Regions from separate parts of the Thermosynechococcus sp. GLH187 genome, predicted to be linked through region 2. Evidence: riboswitches for the same ligand, from Rfam matches in the RefSeq annotation. Region 2 holds a riboswitch; the other holds the start of a gene.
What was found. Region 2 has a riboswitch for cobalamin ahead of metE (5-methyltetrahydropteroyltriglutamate--homocysteine S-methyltransferase). Riboswitches for the same ligand answer to the same signal wherever they lie in the genome.
Positions count from the first base shown of each region.

Region 1: it holds a riboswitch for cobalamin, as region 2 does, so the genes downstream of both, RHI63_RS03985 (sirohydrochlorin chelatase) here and metE (5-methyltetrahydropteroyltriglutamate--homocysteine S-methyltransferase) in region 2, are expected to answer to the same signal.

Region 1 is NZ_CP134175.1:847,482-862,763, forward strand. Features, by position in the region: partial or broken gene RHI63_RS03930 (IS630 transposase-related protein) at 1-51, opposite strand, end outside; gene RHI63_RS03935 (glycosyltransferase family 4 protein) at 170-574, shown strand; gene asnB (asparagine synthase (glutamine-hydrolyzing)) at 580-2,538, shown strand; gene RHI63_RS03945 (EpsG family protein) at 2,610-3,614, shown strand; gene RHI63_RS03950 (glycosyltransferase family 4 protein) at 3,616-4,770, shown strand; partial or broken gene tviB (Vi polysaccharide biosynthesis UDP-N-acetylglucosamine C-6 dehydrogenase TviB) at 4,840-6,118, shown strand; gene RHI63_RS03965 (NAD-dependent epimerase) at 6,146-7,162, shown strand; gene RHI63_RS03970 (AAA family ATPase) at 7,180-9,528, shown strand; gene RHI63_RS03975 (hypothetical protein) at 9,533-9,976, opposite strand; gene RHI63_RS03980 (2-isopropylmalate synthase) at 9,957-11,591, opposite strand; gene RHI63_RS03985 (sirohydrochlorin chelatase) at 11,666-12,697, opposite strand; cobalamin riboswitch at 12,730-12,871, opposite strand; gene RHI63_RS03990 (peptide ligase PGM1-related protein) at 12,907-14,433, opposite strand; gene RHI63_RS03995 (SUMF1/EgtB/PvdO family nonheme iron enzyme) at 14,684-15,282, opposite strand, start outside.
Region 2 is NZ_CP134175.1:1,730,426-1,745,707, reverse strand. Features, by position in the region: gene RHI63_RS08535 (heavy metal translocating P-type ATPase) at 1-1,091, opposite strand, end outside; gene RHI63_RS08530 (bestrophin family protein) at 1,115-2,095, opposite strand; gene RHI63_RS08525 (chlorophyll a/b-binding protein) at 2,283-2,492, shown strand; gene RHI63_RS08520 (hypothetical protein) at 2,738-3,145, shown strand; gene RHI63_RS08515 (hypothetical protein) at 3,134-4,399, opposite strand; gene RHI63_RS08510 (IS630 transposase-related protein) at 4,489-4,650, shown strand; gene RHI63_RS08505 (transposase) at 4,872-5,006, shown strand; gene galE (UDP-glucose 4-epimerase GalE) at 5,091-6,143, opposite strand; gene RHI63_RS08495 (peptide chain release factor 3) at 6,188-7,813, shown strand; gene recR (recombination mediator RecR) at 7,821-8,429, shown strand; partial or broken gene RHI63_RS08485 (response regulator) at 8,596-9,135, opposite strand; gene thrS (threonine--tRNA ligase) at 9,384-11,201, shown strand; gene RHI63_RS08475 (glycosyltransferase) at 11,219-12,001, shown strand; gene RHI63_RS08470 (SufE family protein) at 12,120-12,569, opposite strand; cobalamin riboswitch at 12,721-12,866, shown strand; gene metE (5-methyltetrahydropteroyltriglutamate--homocysteine S-methyltransferase) at 13,158-15,282, shown strand, end outside.

The DNA of each region.
Region 1 (15,282 bases), 880 kb from region 2:
TTGCTTGATATAGGAGACAACCCGCTCTCGTAAGTCCAAGCTATAGCTCATATTCTTGAGTAACATTCATGACGCTTTGAGTATAGCCTATCCCTCTTGAAAATATCTCATCTCCTTTCGAAATGGCTATAAAATTCAGTTAATCGCGATCGGTACCCATAATCTTCACTTGCCAAAAACTGAAGTTATCTCTGTTCCATGGTCAGAAGAAACAGAAGCTCAAGACATTGCCCAGTGCGATATTGGCATTATGCCCCTTCCCGATGAGCCTTGGGAGCGCGGTAAGTGTGGCCTCAAATTGATTCAGTATATGGCTTGCGGGTTACCTGTTGTTGCTTCTCCTGTCGGAGCCAATCTTGATATTGTTCAGCATGGTGTCCATGGCTTTTTAGCTTCTACAAATGAAGAATGGGCAACTGCCCTTGAAACCTTAATTCAAAATGCTGACTTGCGCACTAGGATGGGTCTTGCAGGCCGTCGCCGAGTTGAGCAGCACTACGCTCTTCAAGTGACAGCACCCAAATTGGCGCATCTGCTAGAGTCTGTAGTAGCCAAAGCTCAAGGAGTCCTCTAAGGCTTATGTGTGGCCTAGTTGGTTTTCTCAACGCTGCCTTTTTAGGTGACTGGGCAGCAACTATCCGCAAGATGAATGGCACCCTTTCCCATCGCGGCCCTGATGATGAGGGAGTCTGGATAGATGAGGCGGCAGGTATCGCCCTAGGCCACCGTCGTCTAGCAATTCTTGATCTTTCCCCCGCAGGACATCAGCCGATGGCTTCTGCGTGTGGCCGTTATGTCCTCGTCTTTAATGGTGAAATTTACAACCACCTTGAACTGCGTCAGGAGTTAACAGCGCTTGGTGCAGCCCCCCCTTGGCGCGGACATTCCGATACCGAGACGCTACTGGCGGCTTTTAGCCATTGGGGCGTGACCACAGCCCTAGAAAAGCTAGTTGGCATGTTTGCCCTTGCCCTCTGGGATCGCAAGACTCGTACATTAACCCTAGCTAGGGATCGCATTGGTGAAAAGCCCCTCTACTACGGTTGGGTCAATGGAGCCTTGGTTTTTGCCTCAGAACTCAAAGCGATTCGGGCTTACCCAGCCTTTGCTAACTTGATTAATCGCGATGCCTTAGCGCTGTATTTCCGCTACAGTTGGATTCCGGCTCCCTACAGCATCTATGAACATATCTGGAAGTTACCAGCAGGTACCTATCTCCAGTGGTCTGCTGAATCTCTCAGACCCAACATTCAAGGGACACCTCAAGCTTACTGGTCACTGCAAACCGTTATTGAAAAAGGGCTGACTCACACCTTTCAGGGGACAGAAGCAGATGCCGCTACTGAATTAGAGTATCTCCTGCGGCAGAGTTTGCAAGGGCAACTGTTGGCAGATGTTCCCTTAGGGGCTTTTCTATCGGGGGGAGTAGATTCTTCAACCGTTGTAGCCTTAATGCAAAGCCTTTCTTCCCAGCCCGTTAAAACATTTAGCATTGGCTTCTATGAAGACGCCTATAACGAAGCCCAATATGCTAAAGCAGTTGCCCAACACTTGGGTACCGATCACACTGAATATTACCTTACAGGTCAAGAGGCGCGGGATGTCATTCCCAAACTTACCCACCTTTACGACGAACCCTTTGCTGATTCCTCTCAAATCCCTACCCATCTTGTGTCAATGATTGCGCGCCAAGAGGTGACAGTTGCCTTGTCCGGTGATGGGGGGGATGAACTATTTGGCGGATACGTGCGGTACCTTTTGACCCCTGCGATTTTGGGAAAAATAGAACGCTTGCCGAAACCAGTGCGCCGCACCCTTGCATCTTTGCTGAAAAAACTATCCCCTAGACAATGGGATCAGCTTTTTGGGGGACTTAGTATCTTTCTGCCTCAGAATTTAAGATATACAACCATAGGGGATAAAATCGCTAAGCTGGCTAAGCTCTGTGAAATGACCTCTGACAAAGAAGTCTATCTTTCTTTTCTATCACTGATTGATTTACCTTCCCAGTTCGTCCTTAATAGTCAAGAACCATTATTAATCCAAGAAAAGCTTGACCAACTGAGCCATCAACTGCCTTTTGAATCCTATATGATGGCACTTGATCTTTTGACATATCTTCCCGATGATATCCTTGTCAAGGTCGATCGCGCCGCCATGGGAGTGAGTCTTGAGACCCGTATTCCTTTTCTAGATCATCGAATTGTTGAGTTTGCTTGGACACTCCCCCTTGACATGAAAATCAGACAGCGGCAGGGCAAGCAGGTACTCCGTAAACTTTTGTATCGCTATGTCCCGCCGCCTTTGATTGAACGCCCTAAAATGGGGTTTGGTATTCCCCTAGCTCAGTGGTTGCGTTCTGAACTGCGAGACTGGGGAGCAACTTTGTTGAACCCAACCCGTCTTCAGCAGGAGGGCTACCTACACCCTGACCTTGTTTGGCAATACTGGCAGGAGCATCAAACAGGAAAACGCAACTGGGCAGGACAACTATGGGAAGTATTAATGTTTCAGTCATGGTTAGAGCGCTGTTTCTGAATATCTAGCCCTAGCATATGTTTCCCTATTTCTTTGTTTTCTTACTCACGCTAACACCATCGGTTATAGAAATGCCGAAGTGGTATTGGGTATTTCTTTTTAGTATTTATGTCGCTTTTATTGGTCTGAGATTTGAAGTTGGTGGAGACTGGTTGACGTATATAGATATATTAGAAGCTTCTAGATATCAGCCATGGGTAGGCTTTGAAGCCCTACTTGGTGACCCTGCCTATCACTGGATTAATAAGATTGCTGCTGCCCTTAATCAGGAAATTTATTTTGTAAACTTATGTGTTGCAGTGATTTACACAAGCTGTTTATTTGCTTTTTGTCAAAAACTGAAAAATCCTTACTTGGGTTTAACAGTTGCTTTCCCATACTTAACGACTGTTGTAGCAATGGGCTATACTCGCCAAGCAGGAGCGATCGCTTTAGAGCTACTAGCGTTAATGGCATTAGAATCCAATAAAAAAATAAATTCAATTCTGTTTTTTATTTTGGCATTACTGTTTCATAAGACAGCAATATTTCTGATATTAGTGCCGATATTAATGTTTTTATTTGACTCACTAAAAACAGGAAAAATAATTAATATTCTACTTGTGTCAGCATTATTATTGATAGCTCTATCTGGTGCAATTGCGATTACTAGCATCAGCGATAAATTTTTAGTTCACTATATCGGAGCAGGAATGTCATCTTCAGGTGCTTTAATTCGACTATCCATGAATCTCTTACCTGCAACTATTTTTTTAATCGAATACTATACAGGGCATAATTTCTTTAGAACTTCTTCAAAAGTTTATCTTGCTTTATCTTGGCTAGTTATTTTTTCTTTTGCACTCTTGCTAACAGGTTCTTCAACTGCTGCCGATCGCCTTGCGCTGTACCTAATACCTATTCAGATCTATGTTCTAGGAAATCTGCCCTACCTCTTTCTCATTCAAAGCCGAGAAATATTTTATCGATGGATGCTTCTAGTACTTGGTTACAGTTTTTTAGTATTATGGGTATGGCTGCAATTTGCTGATCATGCTTTCGCGTGGTTACCCTATCGCATGTATCCTTTTATTTAAGATGGCAATCAAAGATCACTATGGAATACCCAAGCTAGATGGGTTGTCATTGATATTGCTTTGCAACAATGCTCAGATGTTAATTAATTTCAGAAGAGATTTGATTTTAGAGTTAATTCATACAGGTGCTGAGGTTCATTGTTTAGCTCCAGATTATACAGAAGCAGAAATTTCAAAACTAAGTGAAATAGGTGCCATATGTCATCATTTTTACCTTGTTCGTAATGGCATGAATCCTTGTCAAGAAATTAAATCTCTCTTCTCTATTATTAAAACAATAAAAAAAATTAATGCTGATAGTCTCTTGGCTATTAGCTCGAAGCCAATTATTTGGGGATTACTAGCCTCGAGATTTGTTGGTATAAAATTCCGCTCTGCATTATTCACGGGCTTAGGTTATGCATTTACTCCTGACCATCAATTAAAATCAAAAAAATTGAAGATCATTCTCATTTTTTTATACAGGATATGCTTACCTATTGCGGATAAAATTATCTTTCAAAATAAAGATGACTGTCATGAAATTACTCAAGCATGTGGCCTAAATCCTTGTAAAACTTTAATCATTAAAGGGACAGGCGTTAATCTTCAAGAATGGTCGTATTGCGAGCCTTTTTCTCGTCCATTAACATTTACTTTAGTTGCAAGATTACTCATTGAAAAAGGAGTATTAGAGTTTTTAGAGGCATCTAAATACTTAAAAGCTCTGTATCCTCAAGTTCGATTTTGGTTAATTGGTGGACTAGATAGCAATCCGGGGAGCTTATCTGAAGCACAAATTAAGGAATTTACAGAGCTTGGTATAGTTGAGTGGTTTGGCTTTGTTAATATCAAAGAGTATCTACCCAGTACTAGTGTGTTTGTCTTACCTTCCTACCGTGAGGGTGTTCCCCGCAGTACGCAAGAAGCAATGGCTATGGGTCGACCAGTGATTACTACGGACGTGCCAGGCTGCCGTGAAACGGTTATTGACGGCTATAATGGTTACCTTATTCCGCCTCGGGATGTGAATGCCTTGATAACTGCAATGCGGAAATTTATTGAACAACCTAGTTTGATTCCTTCAATGGGGTATCATAGCTATCAAATGGCTTTGGACTTATTTGATGTCAAAAAGATTAATGCTCAATACCTCAAATTGCTCAGTTCATGTTAGTTTTATTAGGATATTGCAACTCTTTTCAAAAAAGTGAAAGATGCCGAAATTAGCGAAGGTGAGTGCATGATGCTTAATTTTTCTGATACTTTTAAGATTGCTGTGATTGGCTTAGGTTATGTTGGTCTTCCTTTGGCCGTTGAATTTGGCAAGAAGTACTATACTATTGGTTATGATGTTAATAGCCAACGTATCGCTGAACTTAAGCAGGGATATGACAGAAGCAGGAGAAGTCAGTGACACTGATTTGCAAGCGTGTTCCTTGCTAATGTACACAACCTATCTCGAAGATTTAAGAAAATGTAATATTTTTATTATTTCTGTTCCCACTCCAATAGATTATTACAAAGTTCCAGATCTTGAACCTTTAAGAAAAGCTTCCAAGAGTGTTGGTCAGATTTTATCACCTCAGTCTATAGTTATCTACGAATCTACTGTTTATCCGGGTGTAACAGAAGAAGTTTGTGTTCCCATCCTTGAGCAGGAATCCAAACTAAAATTTAATCAAGATTTTTTTGTTGGTTATAGCCCTGAACGAATAAATCCGGGGGATCATAATCATCGTCTAACCACAATTAAAAAAGTTACCTCTGGTTCAACACCTGAAGTTGCTGATTTAGTTGATCGCCTATATGCATCAATTATTCCAGCGGGAACACACAAGGCAAGCTCGATTAGAGTGGCCGAAGCGGCAAAAGTAATTGAAAATATTCAACGAGACATTAATATTGCTTTTGTGAATGAGCTATCTATTATTTTTCACCTATTGGGCATTGATACAGAAGAAGTGTTAGCTGCTGCAAGCACAAAATGGAATTTCTTGCCCTTTCGTCCGGGATTGGTCGGTGGCCACTGTATTGGTGTTGATCCCTACTATCTAACTTACAAAGCAGCAGCTTGCAATTATCACCCTGAACTGATTCTGGCTGGTCGCCGTATCAACGATAACATGGGCTTTTATGTAGCAGCGCAATTTCTGAAGTTACTCGTCAAAAAGGGAATTGACTTACCTAATGCTCGTGTACTTGTTATGGGACTAACCTTTAAGGAAAATTGCCCCGATTTACGCAACACACGTGTCGTTGACATTATCAAAGAACTGCAAAGTTATGGCCTAGGGGTTGATATTTACGATCCTTGGGTAGATCCCCAACAGGCCAAGAGAGAATATGGAATTTCCCTTATTGAAGAGTTATCTCATCAGTGGGACGGAATCATTATTGCTGTTGCCCACCAGCAGTTTCATGAAATGGGTAGTACTGGCATTCGTGCTCTCTTGAAAACACCGGGAGTTCTTTATGATGTGAAGTGGGTATTATCGAAGGAAGATGTGGACGGCCGCCTTTAGCTACTTTTTGTCATTTGAGGAATCAAGATGGATATTTTGGTGACGGGTGTTGCTGGGTTTATTGGCAATGCAGTAGCACTGGAACTACTTAAGCGGGGCGATCGCGTGATTGGTCTCGATAATCTGAACAACTACTACGATGTCAACCTTAAGAAAGCTCGCCTTGAGCGACTCAGCCCTTTCACGGCAGGTGATCAATTTGTATTCAGAAAAATTGACCTCGTAGATTGTACAGGGGTGAACCAACTCTTTAGAGACTTTACCCCCCAACGGGTCATCCACTTAGCAGCGCAAGCGGGTGTACGCTACTCGATTGAGAATCCCTTGGCCTATATTGACAGTAATATTGTAGGTTTTATCCACATTTTGGAAGCCTGTCGCTACCATCAGGTAGAGCATCTCGTCTATGCCAGCACCTCAAGCGTCTATGGTGCCAATAAAAAACTGCCTTTTTCGGTTCACGATAATGTTGATCACCCCTTGAGTCTCTATGCGGCCACCAAGAAAGCCAATGAACTGATGGCACATACCTACAGCCACCTCTATGACCTGCCCACTACTGGACTGCGCTTTTTTACCGTCTATGGCCCATGGGGGCGCCCCGACATGGCACTCTTTAAGTTTACGAAAGCCATTTTGAATAATGAACCGTTGCCTGTCTTTAACTATGGTAACCATCGCCGCGACTTTACTTACATTGATGACATTGTCGAGGGGATTCTACGGGTGCTGGATCGACCTGCCACACCCAACCCTTCATGGAGTGGCGAAAATCCTGATCCGGCCACTAGTCTCGCACCTTGGCGTGTTTACAACATTGGTGCCCACCGCCCCGTCGAACTCCTACGGTATATTGAACTCTTAGAAACCTATCTTGGGAAGAAAGCGCAGTTAAATCTTCTGCCTCTGCAACCGGGCGATGTCCCCGATACCTACGCGGATGTGCTCGAACTTAGGGCAGACACAGGCTACGAACCCACAACTCCTGTTGAGATAGGCGTACAGCGATTTGTCCACTGGTATCGTGAGTACTATGGTATCTAACGAGTTGAGTTTGCCCTATGTCAAGTGAAAATAACCATCTGTCTTTGCCCTCTGAAGCCGCTCGGGCAAGTTTGTGGCAGCCGCAGCCAATTGATAAAGTGACCATTGATCAAGTACTTCGCGGGCTGAAGCGGCGCTCAGCAGTTGGCATATTGGCAGGTGCACTAGTCTCAATTGGCTTTTTGGGATACTCTTACCTCTTTTTGAGAAGCTATCGACACTCTGTGTTGGTGCAGGTTGAACCTATCCAATCCTCAGGCGCTCGGCCAGGAACATCTTTAGAGTCACTCCGTCAGCTTGCTCCAATATCCCTGCCCCTTTTGTCAGCTGAAACAAAAGGTGATGTGGCAACTTTGGTTCAGGTACTCAATAGCGACATTGTTTTGCGTCCAATTTATGAGAAATTTTTAGTAGCAAATCCTGATCTAGATCCAAAAAAATATTCGTATCAATCTTTTATTAGATCCTTGAAAATTCAGCCAGCGAAACTAACCTCAGGTAATAGACTACTAGATCAGTCAAGTCAAAAGATTATAGAAATCCAATTTTCTGCAAGAGAAAAAGAAAAGATAGAATCACTCCTAGGAATCCTTGTTGAAGAATTAAAAAGATTTAGTGAAGAAGAAAAGCAGAACCAAATAGCGGATAATCTGCGCTATGTTAACCAAGAAATTCAGAAGACCCTGAGTCAAATTGATGATCTGGAGGATCAACTTAACCAATTTCGCTTTCAGAATCGGGTAGTACGACCTGACTTAGTTGCTTCCCAGTTTACCTCTGCAACCTCTGGCAGGAGCGATCTTGAAACTTATCTTAGTCTTTTGGATAATTTGATCTCTGCAAGAAATGAAAATAGAGTAAAATTGGAGTCAGCTCAGGCAACGTTTAACTCCCTCGAAGCACAGTTAAGGTTGTCTCCTACTGAAGCACTTGCTGCCGCCAATCTAGCTGCTTCTCAAAGCTATCAGGAGTTGCTCTTAAAATTAACAGAAACGGAAACCAAGCTAGCTGGGGAGCAGGCCAAGGTGAATGAAAACTCACCGACGGTGCAAGCGCTACAGGAAGAAAAACGACTACTGCTAGAGCAGGCCAGACAGGAAGCGCGACAGATTACGATTAGAAATCAGGATCAAGTTCGTCAACCCGAAACGCTGATTGGTTATCAAAGTGCCGTTTCTGGGTCTCTAATCGAGAAGTACATAGAGACTAGAATTGAGCTTGAAGCGCTGCGGAGGGCGGATGCTGAATTAAGCAACCAAATTCAGGCCACCGAGGCAGAGATATCGCGAGTAATACGCCTTGCCAATCCTTACCGCAAGATTGAGCAACGTTTTGCAGCAGCACAGGAATCTCTGAGGTTATTACTGCAAACTCGACAGTCCCTCCAACTGCAGATTGCGCAACGAGACTTCACATGGCGAGTCCTCTCAGATATTGACAACAAGGAAGAATATCAGGTAACCCAGCGTTTATTAGTGGCATTGGTGATAGCTTTGATGCTGGGGGGAGTGTCGGGGCTATTCTTGGCTCTAGTGATCGATTGGTTGGATGATCGCTTCCTAGAAGTGGAGCAGATTCGCCAACAAACTCCCTTGCCGATTCTTGGCGAGATTCCTCTGACGAAGACATTTGATCAATTGGCCTTTAGTCGCCTAGAAACACCGTTGACGCTCTGGGGATTGCAGCACCGTTTGCCGAGTGCCACACCTGCTTTTAGGGAAAGTTTTTACTTCCTGTTGACGCAGCTAGAGTCGTTGGGATTGCCGCGCTCTTTGGCAATAACGGGTACAGCGGGCAAAGAAGGACAAACGACCCTTGCGATTTACCTTGCGGTTGCAGCAGCGGCGATGGGAAAACGGGTCTTACTGGTGGATGCCAATTTGCGTCAGCCCAGCATGCATCAAGGACTTGGCATTCCCAATGTCGCAGGCCTAGGGGAGTTGTTGCAAGGGGAAATGCCTTTTCCCCACTGGTTCAGTCTTTTGGCAAACCGTGCGGAAAGACTCTGGGTACTGACGGCGGGTCAGGTTCAGCAAGAGCCGATGATACTGCTGAGTTCTGCGCGGTGGTTTGATTTCTTGGAGGGCGCTAAGGATACCTTTGACTGCGTGATTCTGGATGTGCCGCCGATCTTGGCTGCTGCGGAGGCGCATCGGGTTCTGGCAGCGGTGGAGCGGGCGCTCTTGGTTGTGCGGTTAAAGAAAACGCGACGCGAAGCTTTTGCTCAGGCACTGCAGGCTTGTGATCTGAGCTTACAGCAAAAGCTGCTTGGGATTGTCGTCAATGGTGTAGCTGTCAACCACCGAGATTTCAGAGGTTATCAGAACAGTGCTGCTGAGTCAGCGGTGGTACCCCTCGCTGTCTAAGGTCTCACATCTCCCTTTCGGGGGACAAAATAGCCATTAAAACAGGCCCAAAGAGTAGGGCATGGGCAGCTAAGGTGAGGCCGGTCCAAAGAAGGGGAAGCCAGCGCCAAACTCCTGCTTCTAGGGGCGGAAACAGGGCATAGGCTAGCCAGATGAGGGTTGGCGGTAAAATGATGAGCAAAATAGCTAACACAAGGCCAACAACGGTGACCTGAGAAGAGGGGCGGTGGAGCGATCGCCAGCCTGTACCCGTCCACTGCCAGCGAAAAGCGATCGCCCCATCTTCAAGGCGAGCCGTTTGGCGCTCAGGATTAAGGGTAAAAATGTGGCGGCAAAAGTTACAGGCATGGGTTTCCATGAGCACCATTGGGGCAATTTGGCCATGGCGGCAAATGGGGCAGGGGTAGATGCCGTGGTGCTCAAGGGGCTTAGGGAGTGGTTCCACCATGAACCTCAGCGGTCTGGGGGTGGAGGCGTTGCTGCTGGAGCCCGCGATAGAGACGATTGAGGGCATTCATATAGGCATGAGCCGAAGCAACAATAATATCTGTATTGGCGGCATGGCCCGAGTAAATGCGATCCCCGTGTTGCAGGCGAATGGTCACCTCGCCGATGGCATCAATTCCCGCGGTCACTGACTGCACGGAATACTCAATGAGGCGATTGGGAATTTGCACCACGCGGTTAATGGCACGATAGACGGCATCCACAGGGCCTGTGCCAATAGCGGCATCTGTCAGCTCCTCACCACTGGGCAGACGGATGGTTACGGTGGCGGTGGGGCGGGCGCGATCGCCACAGGAGACCTGCACAAATTCCAGCTGGTAGCCTTGAACATCAATGGCTTGGGTTTCATCTTTAACAATAGCTTCTAGATCCCAGTCAGTGATTTCTTTTTTCTTGTCGGCCAGTTCCTTAAAGCGCAAAAACGCCTTATTGAGTTCCGTTTCACTGAGTTCAAAGCCCAGCTCGCGCAGGCGGGTGGCAAAGGCATTGCGACCAGAGAGTTTGCCCAAAACAATTTGATTGTCGGCTAGGCCAATGAGCTGGGCGTCCATGATTTCATAGGTTTGCTTGTGCTTGAGGACGCCATCTTGGTGAATGCCTGATTGGTGGGCAAAGGCGTTGGCACCGACGATCGCCTTATTGGGCTGAATCAGCATGCCCGTTAGATTGGAGACCAAGCGGGAGGTTTTGTAAATTTCGCGGGTGTTGATATTGGTCAGGGGTGCTTCCGATTCGGGGGGACGGCCTAGGAAGGGATTGAAGTACTGCCGCCGCACATAGAGAGCCATCACCAATTCCTCAAGGGCAGCATTGCCGGCGCGCTCCCCAATGCCGTTAACCGTACACTCCAGTTGCCGTGCCCCATTTTTGACTGCTTCGAGGAAGTTGGCAACGGCCAAGCCCAAGTCGTTGTGACCATGGACTGAAATGACGGCACGATCAATATTCGGCACGTTTTCCTTGATGCCTTTGATCAGGGCGCCAAACTCGGCGGGGGTGGTGTAACCCACCGTGTCGGGAATGTTAATTGTTGTGGCACCGGCGTCAATCACCCGTTCCAAAACTTGATAGAGAAACTCAGGATCCGAACGCCCGGCATCCTCAGGGGAAAACTCAACATCATCCACAAAGGACTTGGCATAGGCCACCATTTCGGGGGCAATTTCCAGTACCTCAGCGCGGGTTTTCTTCAGTTTGTACTCTAGGTGAATGTCCGAGGTGGCAATAAAGGTGTGAATGCGGGGATAGTAGGCGGGTTTGAGGGCTTTTGCTGCTGCTTCAATATCTTGGCGGGTGGCACGAGCCAAGCCACAGATCACCGGCCCCGTTTCGGTGCCCACGGTTTCAGCAATCCGCTGCACCGCCTCAAAGTCACCGGGACTGGCAAAGGGAAAGCCTGCTTCAATAATATCCACCCCCAGTCGCGCCAGTTGACGGGCGATCGCCAGTTTTTCATCCACATTCAGCGAGGCACCCGGCGACTGTTCACCGTCCCGCAGGGTGGTATCAAAAATTAACACCCGGTCAACCGTCTGGGGAGGATATTTAATACGCATAGACAAGCCCTATCTAAGCTTGAGAAAGAGTAGCAGTCATCATTTACTCTAACATTTTCGCTGGGGAGCGATGCTTAGGGAACTTGCCAAATGCGTTGGTGGTAACTGGGCAAGTGATCCAAGTCCACGGTTGATCCATGGCGATGGTGGTGAGGGTGATGACCCCCGTGATCATGGCTGTGGGAGGGGTGCTCATGATCCTGATGATGGTGGTGATGATGGCTATGGCCTGCCACCAAGCGGAATTTGCAGGCTTCACAGTTCATGGCCACCTGCCCCGTATGGGTTTCAATTTCCCGCTGCCGCGTGAGATAAAATAGTTGCGGATGCAGGCCAATTTCCGGTAGGTTCACGTATTCAACACTGGGATAGGCGGCTTGGGCTTCTGCGGTAAGGGTATAGATTTTCTTGACTAGTGCCCCTGTAAACATGAAGTGGGGCAGGACAATGACGCGGCGGGGCTGGTAAAGATTCGCCCGCCCAAATCCTTCGGGTAGGCGGGGATGGGTAATGCCAATAAAGCAGACCTCAACGGTTTTGTAGCCACTGCCTTCCCAGAGCATGCGGGCTAGCTTAAAGACATCGCCATTGGCATCGGGATCACTGGAGCCGCGTCCCACCACTAGGAGAACGGTTTCTTCGCGGCCAATGCCTTGGGGATTAAATTCTGGTGAGTCCAAGAGTTCAAGGCGCGATCGCCACAGGGTTAAAATTTCGGGGGCAATGCCATAGTGGCGGCCATAGTGATAGCGCAATTGCGGAAACGCCCGCCGTGCCCGATCCAACTCATTGGTAACGTCAAACTTATTGTGGCGAGCAGCAAAGAGTAAAACTGGCAGCACTGACAAGTCTGTATGGCCTGCGGCAGCACACTGGCTGAGCACCTCAAAAATCGAGGGTTCCGTTAACTCCAGAAAACAGGGAAAAACAGGCCGGCAGGGATCCAGTTGATAATAGGCTTGGGCAAAGTCCAAAAATGCTTGGCGACCTTCCGGATCGCGCGTCCCATGACCGACGAGTAAAAGCGGTCGAGATTGGGGGAGAGGGGGTAAATCGAGGCTAAAACCGAGGGGATTGAGAATGGAATCGTTGAGCGTAACAACCACGTTGAAACTCCATGCCCGTGCGACGCAGGCAAACAGAGTGAACCACAGCAAGTAGGCATTCTGGCTGAGGGGGGTTCCCCATCACAGCTGCGGCACAGCACCAGACTTGCACTGGATTTTCCCTACAGGCTGCTCTTCACAGTGAACGTTGCCAATTGTAGCGAGATTCTCAGACCCCTGTCTATGCAGGGGGTGGGCACATGAGAGACTTATAGCGCCGCAGCATCGAGAACGCCAATGGTCTGGTCGTAGATGGCTTGGGCTTCTTCGGGGGTGTTACCAATGCTGACGAGTCCCAGCTTACCAAATTCCGAGAGTGCCCCCATGAGGTGAAAGACAGTGCCCGTTTCGGTGCTGGAGTCAAAGTGGAGATGGTAGCGGGCAATCATATCCAAGAGATCATTGGGCAGGAGGCCGCGATAGTGGGGTTGGCAGAGGTTATCGGAGGCAATGTAATACTTGGGACGGCGGTGCTTGCTGTAAAACAGTCCAGAGGCTAGCTCATAGTGGCCATCGGTGAGGAATTTTAAGGTCATAAAGGGGTGCGTAGTACCACCCTTGCGCAAGTTAATTTCAATGGCGTAAAGCTCCCACCCTGCTGTTGTCTGGGTTGCAACAACGTCCACACCAAAACAGCCGATCACCCCCTGCTGTGCCAAGTACGTCCCTACCTTTTGCCCCAATTCTTGGAGTTGTTGGCGATAGTCGGCATGGGCGGGAAATTCACAGCCAATGAAAATTTGACCTGTGGGGGCATTGAGTAACTGTTCATGGGTGGAGACGATTTCAACACTGCCTTTGGGGGTAATACAGCCTTGGACACTGGGCGATCGCTTGACTGTCCCTTCCACAAAGGCTTCGACAATGCCACCCAGATCCATAAATCGCTGCCGATAGGAGAGCCAAGTTTCATTAGGCGCCTGAAAGACCATCTCCTCTAGGCTATTTTCAATCCGTTGTAGATGATCGGGGGTGTGTGGGCTGCCAAGGGGGCGCAGTGGGCGCAGATCAAGAAGAGCATTGCCTTCTCCGGAAAAAGCCTCATTGAGTTTCACCACCACCCGTTGCAGTTCAGGAGATTTCTCTTGGAGGTGAGCGATCGCGCGCACCAGTTCCGGTACCCCCTGCAAAAAACCGCTGCCCATCGGATGGGGAATGCCTGCAGCCGCAAAAAGTTCCCGACTGCCCGCCTTGGTTCCCCAGTAGAGGAGGTCGGGATCCGTCGAGTAGAGGGGAATGCCTAAGCGTACCGCCAGTTCCCGCTCCAAAGGGGTGGAGTTAAAACACACCATGTAGGCTTGGTTGGGACGCAGGGCTTGACGGATACGCTCCAAAAGGCGAGGCCGCTCTAAAATTTTCGCAGTCAAGGGTTTATCGGAGCGATCGTAGGTGGCCAGCAGCAGCAGGCGATCGCGGGCATGGGAACTGGGTACACCGGGGAGTAAATCCAGATAATAGTCAATAATGCTGGGGTGCAGTGGCTGGGACGTCACGTAGATCATGCGGGTACGCGGATTCCGCAACTGGATCAGCGTATAGAGTTGCCGCTCCTCGTAGTGGGTATAGCCGGTGATCTTGGCCAGCTCCGGTTGGGGAAAGCTCAGGGAAGGCACCACCACAATATCGCGCTCAATGCCGCCGGGACCCTTGGGTAGTTCAGGAATAAACGTTTCTGTCCCGTCCCAGCACTCCAAGAGTCGCGTTTGCAGTTGGCGGAATTCCTCAGCAATTGACATCAAAACGCCCCTATGCCCTTGTCCCTAGTTTAGGGAGTTTGAGTCGCACTCATCGCTTGGGGGTCATCTTGTTCAAACTTTCTTTACTGAGGAACGGTGCTTCGTTTGCTCAGCTTCAATGTTTCTCATAAGATGCCTCGCAAGAGGATAGTTGATAGTCTGATTCTGGCGAAGCCTAAGGAGAGTGCCCGTGAAAAGGATCACAGGATCACGGGGAACTTGGGCACAAAATTAACCCACTTCACCCAGTCTAGGCCTCAGACTCAATCGGGAGTGCTTCTAGTTGAACATAGCGGGCGCCGGCAAACACCTCACGGGTGGTGCGGCTATACCAATTGCGAAATGAGGGTCGCTTGAGAATGGGGCGCGTCCAGTGACTACCGCCTTTTAGGACAAAATGCTCGCCATCAAAGTAGGGGGCAGAATACCCCTGGTAGGGATAGCTCTGGAACTCCGGATAGGGGGCAAAGGGACTTTGCGTCCACTCCCAAACGTAGCCCTGATTCAAGAGTCCCTGCTGAGCAGCAATCTCCCATTCCCGTTCACTGGGGAGACGTTTGCCTTGGAAATGGCCATAGGCTTCAGCCTCATAGAAACTGAGTCCCCACATAGGTAAGTCCAAATCCTCAGGAACGGGGTAAAAGGGTGCTGTGATCCCCTCTGCTTCGCGCCATTCCCAACCACTGCTGGACCACCATTCCCGCCGCTGATAACCACCCGCTTCCACAAAGGTGAGAAATTTCCGCCAGGTCAGCGGTGCCGCATCAATCGTAAAAGGAAGTAGTTCGACACTCTGGACTGGCTGCTCGTTATCAAGGGCTAAGAGGTCTTCACTGCCAATGACATAAC
Region 2 (15,282 bases):
TCCAATTGCAGAGGGGCGATCGCCCGATGGGCATCCAAGGTGACCCCATAAACAATGGCAGCCACGCCCATTGCCGGCAAAATGGCTTGGTTCGAGATTTCCTCAGCGTAGTTTTCAATGCGAGTATCCAGTTGCGGCGCTTGGCGAGCCAGTTGCAGCGCTTTGCCCACCTGCGTCTCTTCACCAACGGCTTCAGCAACAACGCAAATTTGTCCCCGCACCACAAGGGAAGAGGCCAGCACCGTTTGTTCAGGTTCACAGGGCAATAGATCCGACTCTCCCGTGAGAAACTGCCGCTGAATCACGGCGGATCCCCAGAGCACGGTACCATCCACGGGCACCGCGGATCCGGCGGCCACAATCACGCGATCGCCCACCTGTAGCTCGCGCACAGAGACATTTTGGCGAGTGCCGCCCCGCTCTACCCAATAGGTGCGCTGTTGATCGAGGGGGTCAAAGACTTGGTTTTCCCCCACTTGAGCGGTCATATCCCGCAGTGACCCCCCCACTTGACCCATAAAGGCAGCTAACACCGGCGCCATGTATTCCCCTTGCAGCGTATGCAGAATCGTCCAGAGGGATTCCAGTTGGGTGACGTTGAGATGGCGGTGTTCGAGGCTCTCTAGGGCTTCTTGGAAGGTGGGCAGTGCCACAATCACAATCACAGTGGCGACAATGGCAAGGTAGAAGGGGGTTTGTACTGGTAGTAGCGCCACGATCGCCAGCGCCAAGGTGGGTAGCGCCATTTTCTCGATAAAGTAAGCGGTGTTCCAAGGGGAGTACACCAACTTATCAATGGGCAGCATCCCCGGTAAGGGTAAACGTTCATCTGCTGCGGCCTGAATCAATTGGCCAAAGCGGTGAAGGGGATTGTCAACTTCGGGACTGTATTGAACAATCAGGCTAGCGGCGGGCAAGTTAAGGCGAATTTGTTGCACACTGTCTTCTTGAACAAAGAGAGCTTGCAGTTGCCGCCCATAGCGATCGTCATATTGCAGGCGGGGAATCCGCAACCGCACTCGCCCCGGTAAGTGATGCACCACTTCGTAATGAACCCTTGCTGGCGGCGGGGAAAGCACAGTTGCAGTCATGATCAATTACCCCTAAGGATCGGTTAAGAAAAGGGCTGGGCGGAGCGATGGCCATGGTTCGGCGCACTAATGAGGTCATTGATATTCTGCTGCATGGTTAGGCAAATTGCATCCAAGGGCAGATCATTGAGGTCACGGCCAAAGGGATTTTCGATTTCGATGCCAATTTCTTCAACGCCAAAGAGGGTAAAGGCAATGAGTCCCACCATTAGGCCTGTCCACCATACGAGGTTATCCACCAGTTGAAAGGGTAGCAGCAAGCAATAGAGAAATAATAGCTGCTTGAGATGAATGGCATAGGCAAGGGGCATCGGTGTTTTCAAAATTCGCTCACAGGCACCCATGGCATCCACCAATTGCACCAGCAGTTCATCCATGTAAGTGAGTTGGTACAGGGACAGGGAGCCACAGCGGTGTTGGTGGTGCAGATAGTCCTCAATCCACAGGGCAATGCGCAAGGGGACATTTTGCACCGTTTGTAGCTCTTTGTATTGATGGGGCTTGAGCAGGGGTTCTAATTCGGCAAAGGATTCTCCTCGCAGGTGTTGCTTGGTGGCGATCGCAAACACCCCCACTAAATGAACGGCATCAATTTTGGCTTGGTGATCCTCCGGACTATTTTCGTCAATGGCAGTCCACATCAAGCGGGTTAGGCTGCGGGAATTATTCACAATGTTGCCCCACTGGCGGCGACCTTCCCAAAAGCGCTCATAGGCAGTGTTGGTGCGAAAGACGAGGAGCAACCCCAGCACAATCGAGGGAATGAGACTGCCTAGCACTGGCCAGTGGACATTGATCACATAAAGGTCGATCACCGTCACCAAGACGCCAAAGCCACCGCAAAAGAGCACTTCCGAAAGAATGGCCGGAATGACCGAGCCACGCAAACGCAGCGCCAGACGTAACCATTGCGGCGGTTGCAACAAAAACTTCGCCACGCCCGACCGATCTCGGGGTAATTGGCGTCTGAAGGGGTGAAAACCGAGGAAAGAGAAGCGGCTCATGAATACCAGTGGGCGATTCCCACCCCAATCTTTAGCACACTGGCGTGCTGAAACCGTGTTTTTACCGCAAAGAACAGCCGAAGAGACTGCAAATCTTAAGAAAATCCGTTACCCCTTGCCATTCCCCGCAAGAAGTGTTAAGTTATATTAAGAACATGAAACACTTTGTAACAAACGGAGGACAAAAATGAGAAGTGGCAGCATTATTGATGAACAAGGCAAAATGAACAACTTTGCCATTGAACCCAAAATGTACGTGATGAGTGAGCCGCAGGCTGGGTTTACTCCCTATGCAGAACTCTTCAATGGTCGCTTGGCCATGATTGGCTTTATCTCCCTGCTGGCCTTGGAAGTGATTACGGGTCACGGTCTGATTGGCTTTTTGAATAGCCTCTAGGTCGTCGCTGCGCTCTTAGGCATATCCGTTCTTCAGCAGCCCTTGTGCGGTTAGAAAGAACAAATAACTCATGGAATGGGTCAGCCTGCCTCTCGGGGTGGGCTTTTTGCTTGTAGTCCTTAGATGAAACAGAGGTCAGTTTAGATCACTCCCAGTGAGAATCCCTAGAGCAAATTCTTGATCTATGTCGCAATTTCTACAGTAGAGCGCATTCACAGCTTCCCAGTAATTTCAAAGAGAAAGATGTGCAAGTTGTCCTTGAAAGGCTCTTGAGAAGTACGTTTCCCAACTTGGATATTAGACGGGAGTACCCTATTCCTCAGCCCTACTCCCATGGTCGATTGATTGACTTTATGCTTGTTAATGAGAAGTTTGCAATTGAGGTCAAGGTAGTCTCAGCACAGAGAGGGGTAGTCTCAGCACAGAGAGGGCGCAATCGATTATTTGACGAATTAGCAATAGACCTTGAAGCGTACCGCCATAGTGAAATGAGTTTTAGAAAATTGATTTGTTTTGTTTACGATCCTAATAATCAATTACCCAATCCGCGTGGCTTTGAAAATCACCTGAGGGGCGATCGCGGGGGATTTGAGGTCATCACAATCGTGGCACAAAATCCTTATCAGGCTAATGGAGTCGCTTCAGCGGGATAGGTGAGTGACAATCACGCAGTTTAAGGCCTTGAAAGGATCGCGAGACAATTGCTTTTCGGGCAACACTTTGCTTAATATCTGTCTCAGGGCATTCAGCACCTTTTCCTGCATATCTTCAACCTTGGCCAGTCCTGCCAGTTGATGGACAACGTTATTGCGTTGCTGATAGTAGGCCTCGATCCGCTGGAAGTGAGGAGCAAGATCCGTTGTTTGGGAGTCATACTCTAAAACTGCTAGCAAAAGCTCCCGCGTCACGACATCAAGGAACAGGCGATCGCCATTTTTGCGCTGGTAGCTTCTGAGGTATTGCCAAAGTCGACCGTGATCGTGGTGTTGCAGCAAGTTCAAGCTGCGTTCTCGCGTTGCCCCATCAGTTGTAACGTCAAGACCCACCGTCTCTTGTACAAAGTATTGCAATAAGTTTTCGTACAAACTCATGGCCAAGATTAGGGCTTCTGCATAGCGCCCCACCGTAAATAGGCCAACAACTTGAAAGTAAGTGTCCCGAAAGAGAGCATGGCGATTGTTCTGCCGCAGTTGGGCGATTTCCTGAAACCAGAGCTTTTCAATCTCAGTTTTGTAGGGGTTGATGGCATCAAAGGCTTGGTGGTAGTTGCGGGCAAGGCGATATTTGCCATAGCGAATCAGTGCTAAGGCCAGAGGAGCCTCAATAGAGCTATGCTTGAGGGAAATTTCAGCCCCTTGGTAGTCATAACTATCCAACTGCTGTTGAATCCCTTGACGATCTAACGCTTGGCGAAAGACATTTAAGTCCACCGCAAATATTCGCTCTTGACCCGGTCGAATTTCTTGGGGATTGCGGGCTTGCCATAGCCGGAGTCGGTGTTGCGTCTCGATCGCCTGTAAAATGCCCCAAGCCGCTTTCATGGCGGGGGTACCAGAGGAACCATTCAGTTCTAGCCAGTCGTTGGAGCCTTGATAATACTTGGCTAGGTGTAGTGCGCGCTTGGCCTCTTGGACGGCGATGACAGGGTTAATTGGGTCTGCGGAGAGTTCCCTGCTGACCACTTTTAGGTGAATTGCCTCCTCGCCAATTTGCAGCTCACTGTGAAGCCAGTCCTTGGTGTCGATCGCCCGTTGTTGAAAGTCTTCTGTGTAGAGCAATAGAACCCGTTTGATCGGCTGCTGTTGGGCTAAAAACTTTGCCAGTGAAACAATGGAGCCTTCTTGGTTGGTTTTCTCAGAGTACGGATCTTGATGACCCACAAAGGAAAGGAGAATGCTACAACCCATAGTGGTTTTCACAGAAGGTCTCTTGTCTATGTTGCCGCAATCGTCCCCTATATTTCAGGCTGTGTCGGAATTGCTTGGTCTGGCAATCAGTGAGCTGCGCCACTATCCACCGCTGGCTGAAGCGAGAGGACTTAGCGCCCACGGTTGTCCCCCGTCGTCCTTGGAAGCTAGATTGGGCAGCCTTGGCAGCGAATGTTGCTGCCCATCCCATTGATGAGACAGCGTTTGACTCTCAGGTGGCCTGTGAGTAGGGGTGGTCAGCGCGAGGCTAACGGATTGATGGAGAGTTGGGAAGTGTCAGAAAAGTAGAGCGTTTAGTAGAGCGTTTAGTGGCAGGACGGTATAGACACCAGAAAGACTTCATCGCCCCAATGCTGTTTTGCGGGTATTTGAATGGGTGAGGGTTTGTGAGCTGGCTGAGTGAGTACTGTTTGCCGGCGTTAGAGAGACCATCGCTGTTGATTAGTTGATTATGGATAATGCACCGATTCATCCCCAAGGGGGGATGCAGGCAGTGGTAAAAGCGGCGGGTCACGCGGTGTTATTTTTACCGAAATCCTCTCCTGATTTGAATGTGGTTGAGCATGACTTTAGTGGGCTGAAGTGAGTGGGCTGAAGCGAGCGCGGAGGTATGCAGGGTCAAACCGTTCTATGGATGAGGTGATTCGCAAGTATTGTGCTGGATGATGTCTCATTCTTTATTGGAATAGCTATATATTGCCACAATCGTGCCTGATCCGTGGCGGTATTGGTGCCATCGCCAAGCGTGATCAATGATTTGCTCGATGTCAGGGTACTGCGGCTGCCAACCTAAAATCTGACGGGCGCGATCGCTATTGGCAACGAGGATTGCGGCGTCTCCTGCTCGGCGATCGCCCTCAACGACTGGAATCGAACAACCTGTGACCCTCTGAGCGGCTTCAATAATTTGCCGCACCGAAAAGCCTTGGCCATTCCCCAAGTTAAAAATTTGCGAGTCGCCGCCACTCAGGAGGTACTTTAATCCCAGCACATGGGCTTGGGCTAGATCCACGACATGGATGTAGTCGCGAATGCAGGTGCCATCGGGAGTAGGGTAATCTGTGCCATAAATGCAGATGTGGGGGCGTCGCCCCATCGCCGCCTGCAACACTAGGGGAATCAAGTGGGTTTCTGGATGGTGATCTTCCCCTAAGCGGGAGTCGGGATCGGCGCCTGCGGCATTGAAATAGCGGAAAATTACCGACTTGAGGCCGTAGGCCCTGCCCATATCGGCAGCAATTTGCTCCACCATCCACTTGGAGCGCCCGTAGGGGTTAATGGGAGCACAGGGACAGGTTTCGCGAATCGGCACCTCTGAGGGCAAGCCATAGACGGCGGCTGTGGAGGAAAAGACAAAATAGGGAATCGCGGCGGCCACCATCGCCTGTAAGAGGGTCAGGGCACCATAAACATTATTTTGATAAAAGCGATCGGGGGAGCGGACAGACTCGCCCACTTCAATATAGGCAGCAAAGTGCATTACTGCCGTCACGGGATAGGTTTGAAAAATCCAATCTAAGAGGGAGCGATCGCCAATATGACCCACAATGAGTTCTGTTTTAAGAACAGACTCGACCAAATCGCGGTGCCCTCGCTCAAGGCTATCTAAAATCAGTACTTGGAAGCCGGCTTGCTGCAGTGCCAAAACGGTATGGCTGCCAATATAGCCCGCGCCCCCGGTGACCAGAATTAGCGGCGAATTATTACCATTATTAATTGTCATTAAAGTCCATCTGTTACACTAGGAAAGCTGCTACAAATTCTGCCATGACCAGTGACTTACACCATGAAATCACCCAAGAGGTGAAACGACGTCGTAATTTCGCCATTATCTCTCACCCGGATGCCGGGAAAACGACGCTGACGGAAAAGTTACTGCTTTACGGTGGGGCTATTCACGAGGCGGGAGCCGTCAAAGCACGACGGGCACAGCGGCAAGCCACCTCTGACTGGATGGAAATGGAGCAACAACGGGGGATTTCGATTACCTCGACGGTCTTGCAGTTTGAGTACCAAGGCTATCAGATTAACCTCTTGGATACCCCCGGCCACCAAGACTTTAGTGAAGATACCTATCGCACCCTTGCGGCGGCTGATAATGCCGTGATGCTGGTGGATGCGGCCAAGGGTTTAGAACCCCAAACCCGTAAGCTCTTTGAGGTGTGCCAACTGCGGGGTCTGCCGATTTTTACATTCATCAACAAGCTGGATCGGCCGGGGCGGGAACCCCTTGAACTGATTGATGAAATTGAACAGGAGCTGGGGCTGATTCCCTATCCTGTGAACTGGCCGCTGGGGATGGGCGATCGCTTTCGCGGCGTCTATGATCGCGTGCGCCGCAACTTTCACTTTTTTGAGCGCACGACCCACGGTAGTCGTGCTGCGGCGGAAACCATCCTTGCCCTTGGCGATCCGGCCATTGACGCCTACATTGAGCCCTATCGCTTGGAATATCACCAACTCAAGGACGAACTGGAACTGCTAGATGGGGTTGGTGCTGAACTCGACCTCAATTTGGTGCATCAGGGAAAAATGACTCCCGTCTTCTTTGGCAGTGCCATGACCAACTTTGGCGTGCGCCTGTTTCTGGAGCACTTTTTGACCTATGCGTTGCCACCCATGGCCTACAAGAGCGATCGCGGGGCGATTGATCCGACGCAGGAGCATTTCACTGGCTTTGTCTTTAAGCTGCAGGCCAATATGGATCCGAAACATCGCGATCGCGTCGCCTTTGTGCGGGTCTGTAGCGGCAAATTTGAAAAGGACATGACCGTCAACCATGCTCGCACCGGCAAAACCATCCGCCTTTCTCGTCCCCAAAAACTCTTTGCCCAAGGTCGCGAATCCCTTGAAACGGCCTATGCGGGCGATGTGATTGGCCTGAATAATCCAGGCATGTTTGCCATTGGCGACACCCTCTATGTCGGCCCCAAATTGGAATATGAAGGCATTCCCTGTTTTTCCCCAGAACTCTTTGCTTATCTGCGCAACCCCAACCCCTCCAAGTTCAAATCCTTCCAAAAAGGGGTGAATGAGCTACGGGAAGAGGGTGCCGTGCAAATCATGTACTCTACCGATGAATCGAAACGAGAACCGATTCTGGCGGCAGTTGGCCAATTGCAATTTGAAGTGGTGCAGTTTCGCCTATTAAACGAATACGGTGTGGAAACTCGTCTTGACCCTCTCCCCTATACCGTTGCGCGCTGGGTACTGGATGGTTGGGAAGCCCTTGCAGCCATTGGCCGCATCTTTAATGCTGTCACCGTCAAAGACAGTTGGGGACGGCCGGTGCTGCTCTTTAAGAATGAGTGGAATCTGCAACAGACAATGGCAGATCATCCCAAACTGCGCCTGAGCGCGATCGCCCCCCTTGCCGCTGTTGTGTCTGCCTAGCTGCCCCATGAGTAGTGTCTATACCCGTCCCCTTGCTCGTCTCATTGAGCAGTTGCAACGCCTGCCGGGCATTGGCCCCAAGACCGCCCAACGTCTTGCCCTTCACCTGATCAAACGTCCCGAGGCTGATATTCAAGCCTTGGCGCAAGCTCTCCTTGAAGCGAAACAGCAGGTGGGGCTTTGTTCCGTGTGTTTTCACCTCTCTGCCGAACCCGTGTGTGACATCTGTGCCTCCCCCCAGCGAGACAATCATCTCCTTTGTGTGGTGGCTGATTCCCGCGATGTCATTGCCATTGAAAAAACCCGCGAGTACCACGGCAAGTACCATGTCTTGGGCGGACTCATTTCGCCCCTAGAGGGCATCACCCCCGAACACCTGCACATTCAACCTCTGATTCAGCGCGCCAGCCAACCGCAGGTGCAAGAGGTGATCTTGGCCATCAACCCCAGTATTGAAGGGGAAACGACCACTCTCTATGTGGGGCAGCTGCTGCGGCCTTTTGTGAAGGTCACTCGCATTGCCTTTGGCCTACCGGTGGGCGGTGATCTCGACTATGCCGATGAAATGACCCTTGCCCGTGCCCTTGCCGGTCGCCGGGAAATTGAGTGGCAGTAGCTTAGTGCCCCCCCTGCAATCGCCGCAATGCCGTCACAATTTGGTGAATGGCTCGCTTCAGTTGCTCGACCTCGTGGTGTAACCGCTGGTTTTCCGCTTCCAAAGCGGCGAGGCGATTGTCATCCCCACCACTGCCTGTTGCCGCTGGTTGCTGTTGCAGTTGCGCAACCGTTGCTTGGAGTTGAGCAAAGTCATTTGCCTTGACAGATTGTGCCTGCAAAGCTTGAATGGCACCTTCAAGGGCGGCCAGTTTGTCATAGACGGGGGTGAGATCCACAGCGACGGGAGCCGCTACTTCCGCAGGAGCTGCTGCTTTGACGGGTCTGGGCTTACGGGCTTTGCGAAAGGCCTCTTGAATTGCTGCTTCGAGTTGTTCTTTTTCAAAGGGCTTCTCAATGAACTCAAACCACTCAAAGGGTTCTTGGAGCTTTTCGGTGACCTCTTCCTTGCGCCCTGACATAATTACGAGGGGGATAGCGCCAAGGAGATCATTTTTCTCCAATTCTTGATAGACTTCCCAGCCGCTCACCTTCGGCAGCAGAAAATCCAGCATGATCAACGTCGGCTCAGACTGCTCAATGAGTTGCAGACCTTCACGGCCATCCTTGGCCTCAAGGATTTCGTAGTCGCCCTCTGGCAACATCTCGCGGACGCGCATCCGGATTACTTTACTGTCATCAATGACAAGGACTTTGCGGCTAGTCACGGAAACACTCCATTCTATACAAGATTCCTATAGCAAGAGATTGTGAATAGAGGGCGGCAGTGGCATGACCACTACGTGATTTCAACCTTAGCATAGCCCTATCTTTTGGAGTTGGCCACTCGCCTTACACTGCGGCAAAGCGTCCCTGAACCCAAAAATTTGGGGTCAAAGACCCACCCTTGAGGGCAGGAGAATGTCACAATAGAAGTCTCAGCCGGATGAAAGATTTGTTAGATAGATCAGCCCCTATGCCAGAGTTTGCTGCTGCCCCTATCCACCTTCCCAAAACCAGTGAATCGGAGCGGATCAAGCGTATTCGCCACACCACGTCCCATATTTTGGCAATGGCAGTCCAGAAGCTGTTTCCCAAGGCGCAGGTCACAATTGGCCCTTGGACTGAGAGTGGATTTTATTACGATTTTGACCACCCCGAACCCTTCAGCGAAAAAGACCTGAAGCTCATTGAAAAGGAGATGGTCAAGATCATTAAGCGCAAGTTGCCGGTGATCCGCGAGGAAGTGACCCGTGAGGAGGCCGAGCGCCGCATCCGCGAGCTAGGGGAACCCTACAAGCTGGAAATTCTCCAAGACCTCGAGGAGCCAATTACGATTTACCACTTGGGGGATGAGTGGTGGGATCTCTGTGCGGGACCTCACGTTGAAAATACGGGCGAGATTAACCCCAAGGCGATCGCCCTTGAAAGTGTTGCCGGTGCCTACTGGCGCGGCGATGAAACCAAAGCCCAACTGCAGCGCATCTACGGTACTGCTTGGGAAACCCCAGAACAACTGGCGGAATATAAACGCCGCAAAGAAGAAGCCCTGCGCCGTGACCACCGCAAACTGGGCAAAGAGCTGGGTCTCTTTATTTTCGCTGATCCTGTAGGACCAGGGCTACCCCTGTGGACTCCTAAGGGAACGATTCTGCGCTCAACCCTCGAGGAGTTTCTCAAAAAAGAGCAAATGAAGCGGGGATATCTACCGGTGGTGAGTCCGCACATTGCCCGTGTGGATCTATTTAAGACCTCTGGCCACTGGCAAAAGTACAAAGAGGATATGTTTCCCCTGATGGCCGAAGATGCTGAGGCGGCAGCCAACGAGCAGGGCTTTGTCCTCAAGCCAATGAACTGCCCCTTCCACATTCAAATCTATAAAAGTGAGTTGCGCTCCTACCGTGACTTGCCCCTACGGTTGGCGGAGTTTGGTACGGTTTATCGCTATGAGCAGTCCGGGGAATTGGGGGGCTTGACGCGGGTGCGGGGCTTTACCGTTGATGACTCCCACCTTTTTGTCACGCCAGAGCAGTTGGATGCCGAGTTTTTGAATGTGGTTGATCTCATTCTCTCGGTCTTTCGCTGTCTGCGTTTAAATAAATTCAAGGCACGGCTGAGCTTCCGCGATCCCAAATCCGACAAGTACATTGGCTCCGATGAGGCTTGGTCAAAGGCGGAGTCAGCAATTCAGCGAGCGGTAGAACAGTTGGGCATGGAGCATTTCTTGGGGATTGGGGAGGCCGCCTTCTATGGCCCCAAGCTCGACTTTATCTTTGAGGATGCCCTCGGTCGCGAGTGGCAGTTGGGAACGGTTCAGGTGGACTACAATTTGCCTGAGCGCTTTGATTTGGAATACGTTGCTGAGGACAATACCCGCCGCCGACCGGTGATGATTCACCGTGCCCCCTTTGGCTCGCTGGAGCGGCTCATTGGCATTCTCATTGAGGAGTACGCAGGGGATTTCCCCTTCTGGCTGGCACCCGAGCAAGTGCGCCTGTTGCCCGTGGGGGATGAGCAACGCCCCTATGCTGAACGTGTGGCCGCTCAACTGCGAGAGCAGGGCATCCGCGTGAGTGTGGATCGCACGGGCGATCGCCTAGGTAAACAAATCCGCAATGCTGAAACCCAGAAAATTCCTGTGATGGGCATTGTGGGTGCCAAGGAAGTCGAAAGCGAGACCGTGAGTATCCGCACCCGTGCAGCGGGAGATGTCGGCGCCTTGTCTGTTGAACAACTCATCGAGAAACTGACATCGGCAGTGAATGCAATGGATGCCGAGATTCAGTGGCAGTAGCTAGAGGTTAACTCATTATGAGCTATCCTTTTATATCAATCATTACGGCAACTCTCAATGTCGAAGATACGATTACTCGAACCATTAAAAGCCTTCAAGATCAAACGGATAAAAACTTTGAATGGATTATTGGAGATGGTGCTTCAACTGATAGTACCATTAGTATTATTCAGTCTACAAAGGGCTTAAATATAAAAATTATCTCAGAACCAGATTTTAGTTTATATCATGCGATCAATAAATCACTTAAAATTGCAAGTGGAGATTATTATCTTGTTTTAGGTGCTGGAGATGTACTAGAACAGAATACAATAGAGTTGTTTAGAAAAGCTGCTTGCTCTACGAAAGCAGATATACTATCAGCACATGTGTGGGTAGGTAAACGATTAAAGCGCCCTAATAGGGGGAGACCGTATTTGTTTTCAGCCGGAGCCTACATATCTTCCCATGCTGTTGGCACTTTAATTAAAACCGATCTTCATAGGCAACTAGGATACTATTCCTATAGATTTCCAGTTGGCGCAGACTACTTCTTTATCAAAACTGCTATTCAAAATGGCTGTAAGTTTCACAGATGCGATTTTATTGCTGGAGAATTTATGCTTGGCGGTATTTCATCAACTGATAAATTATCAGTTTTATGTGATTTCTTCCGTTTACAGGTAGAAACCGGAGAAAATTTGCTTTTACAAATATTAATTCTTATTTGTGCTTTATTTATTCGAGTTGTTATTCCTAAGTATATACCTTCTCTAATATGGGGTACAAGCACGAGTGCTAAATCCGCAAACGAAGCTTAATGTCCCCGTTGCGGGGATTGTTGCGTCATCCTACAACTAAGGGATTATCCTCCTTCGTAAGGGTGTTCTCTAGCACCCAGCCCAGCTTTTGCTGCTGTAGTCCCATCAGCTGAGATTTTTAAGTGTGACACGAAGTCTCAGCCAAGTGATAGGCTAGGGCTTGCTGTTGCATTGTTCGAAAAATGTTGTAAAAGCCATTGGCTCGCGAGGGGGTTAAGCTGACATTCAGTCCGGTTTGCTGAATAAAGTCAGGTTTTAACTGGAGGATTTCTGCAGGTGTCAACCCACTCAACCCTTCAACCAATAGCCCCACTAATCCCTTCGTCACTTGAGCGTCAGAATCCCCCTGAAAAATCACCTTGCCCTGCTCTAAAGAGGCCATCACGTACACTTGGGAGACACAGCCGGGTACGCGGTTGGCGGCAACCTTCTGCTCCTCAGGAAATGGCGGCAGGCGCTTTGCAAAGCTCAGCAAGTATTCATAGCGCCGCTTTGGATCTGAGATCTGTTGGAACCGCTGAACAATGCGATCGAGGGAAGCCGGTAAAGGCTGGCAGGCGGAGGGCATATTTACCTAGAAGAACGCTGCTGAGAAAAATGATAACTATTTCTCATTTTAGCCTCAGCAGTTGCACAATAACGGCAGCAGTCAACCTAGGGGCAGCTTTTCATACCAATAGACCGCCGTGCTCTTACCCTTAACTCATAACTTGTGTTAGCCTTGAATGTACTCACTCGGTTCTGGTGGGGATCAGCCATCAGACGCAAGGGGGAAAGTGCAGTGCAAATCTGCCGCTGTCCCGCAGCTGTGATGAGAGGCACTACTCTCTCAGTCAGAATGCCCGCCGAGTTGTGAATGTCGTTATGCCAACATCTGCGAGGTACAGATGATGTTCTTCATGCTTCAATTTTCATTAATTTGCCTAGGTAAAGAACCCCCCTACCGCCCTTTTCTGGCAACGTTGCTGCCGTTGCTGTAGCACAAGTGATTTTGGAGATTTTCAAGCACCTACAAGCACTTAGACAAGGGGTTGCTCTTGCAGTGACCCACGTTAGGTTCTGCTGATGATGCTGGAAGTGTACTGCTTGTTGGGCTGAAAACAGCTATCTTTCTTTGTCTATTGAGAGAACTGTCAAAACTCAGGGTACTGCAACAATGACCATTCAAACTGCAACGCTAGGCTACCCCCGCATTGGTAAAAATCGTGAGCTGAAAAAGGCATTGGAAGCCTTTTGGAATGGCAAATATAATCAAGAAAATTTGCTACAAACAGTTCAAGAGATTGAATTGGCAAATTGGCAAACGCAACTGCAGGCTGGCATTGATCGCATTGGCGTTGGCGATACCAGTTTTTACGATCCCGTCCTTGACTGGAGTGTCCGCCTCGGCCTCATCCCACAGCGGTATCAAGCCTTTACAGGGCTGGAGCAATACTTTGCAATGGCTCGTGGCAAAGAGAGGATTCCAGCTCTTGAGATGACCAAATGGTTTGACACCAACTATCACTACTTGGTTCCCGAAATGAGTCAGCCTCTTCAGGCAGCGGACTTTAGTGATTTTCTGGGCATCATTGGTCGCGCCCAAAGGGTCTTGGGCGATCGCGCCGTTCCCATGGTGCTAGGGCCTTTAACCCTGCTACGGCTGAGTCGGCTGCAGATGAATCTAGAGGAAGCGTTGTCTTGCCTAGTGGAGCGCTATCTTATCCTGTTGGCTGAATTGAAGAACCTAGGGGTGGTTGAGGTACAAATCCACGAACCTGCCTTGGTTTTTGGGGACACCAACAACTTCAGGGAATTGTATGAATCAACATTTGATGCGCTCTGTCAAGTTGGCTTGCCGATTTACCTAGTGACCTACTTTGATGATCTCGGCGCTGCCTATCCTTGGGTGGTGACGTTGCCCGTAGCCGGCATTAGTCTAGATTTTACCCGTGGGCAGAACTTGGCATTATTGCAGCAGTATGGTTTCCCAAGGGATAAACAGCTGGGAGTGGGTATTGTGGATGCCCGAAACATTTGGAAAATTTGCCCAGAACCTGTCGTGTCAACCTTGGCAGCGATTCAGGGTATCACAACTAATATCCGGTTGCACCCCTCAGCCTCTTTACAATTCGTCCCCTACGATGCAGCACGAGAAGTGAAGTTACCAGAGCCATTGCGGCGGGTGTTGAGTTTTGCCGAACAAAAGTTGGATGAGGTGGTGCTATTGGCACAGACGCTGCAGGAGAGTCCCAAAGCCCTTGCCCAGCACCCCCAATTGGCAGAGATTGAAGCCCAGTGGCAGGCCTTTAAGGAATTTAGCCCTGTGAATCCAGTGGTACAACAGCGGTTGCGCAATTTAACCGTCAACGATCTGGAACGGGCTATGCCCTATGAACAACGCCGCCAACTGCAGCCCACCTTACCGCTCTTTCCGACAACTACCATTGGTTCTTTTCCGCAAACCCCAGAAGTGCGGCAATTGCGGGTGAAGCTCAAGCGCGGAGAAATCACCCTTGCTGAGTACCAAGCAGCAATTGATGCTGAAATTGCCAAATGCATTCGATTGCAGGAAGAAATTGGCCTAGATGTATTGGTGCATGGTGAGTTTGAACGCACCGACATGGTGGAATTCTTTGGCCAGAAGCTCACTGGTTTTGCCTTTACTGAACACGGCTGGGTGCAAAGCTATGGCAGTCGCTGTGTGCGTCCACCCATTATTTATGGGGATGTAGCGCGAACCGAGCCAATGACGGTGCGAGAGTTTAAGGTGGCGCAATCGTTGACACAAAAAATCGTCAAGGGTATGCTGACGGGGCCGGTAACAATGATTAACTGGTCTTTTACCCGCACCGATATTCCGCGTAGCGAACAGGCGATGCAGATTGCCTTGGCTCTACGGGATGAAGTGGCCGATTTAGAAGCTGCTGGGGCAAAGATTATCCAGATTGATGAACCCGCTTTACGGGAAGGATTACCCCTCAAGCCGGAACGTTGGCAGGAGTACTTGGCTTGGGCCGTCGATGCGTTTCGGTTGGCGGCTGGTGTGGCTAAGCCAGAAACTCAAATTCATACCCACATGTGCTATTCGGAGTTTGGCGACATTATTCAACATATCGAGCGCCTAGATGCAGATGTGTTGTCCATTGAAAATAGCCGCAGTAACAATGAAACGCTGTTTGAAATTACTGATGCCGGCTATCAACAGCAGGTGGGCAATGGTGTTTATGATGTTCATAGTCCGGCAGTTCCCACTGTTGAGCAGATGGTTCAGCAGCTGGAGACTGCGATCGCCCATCTAC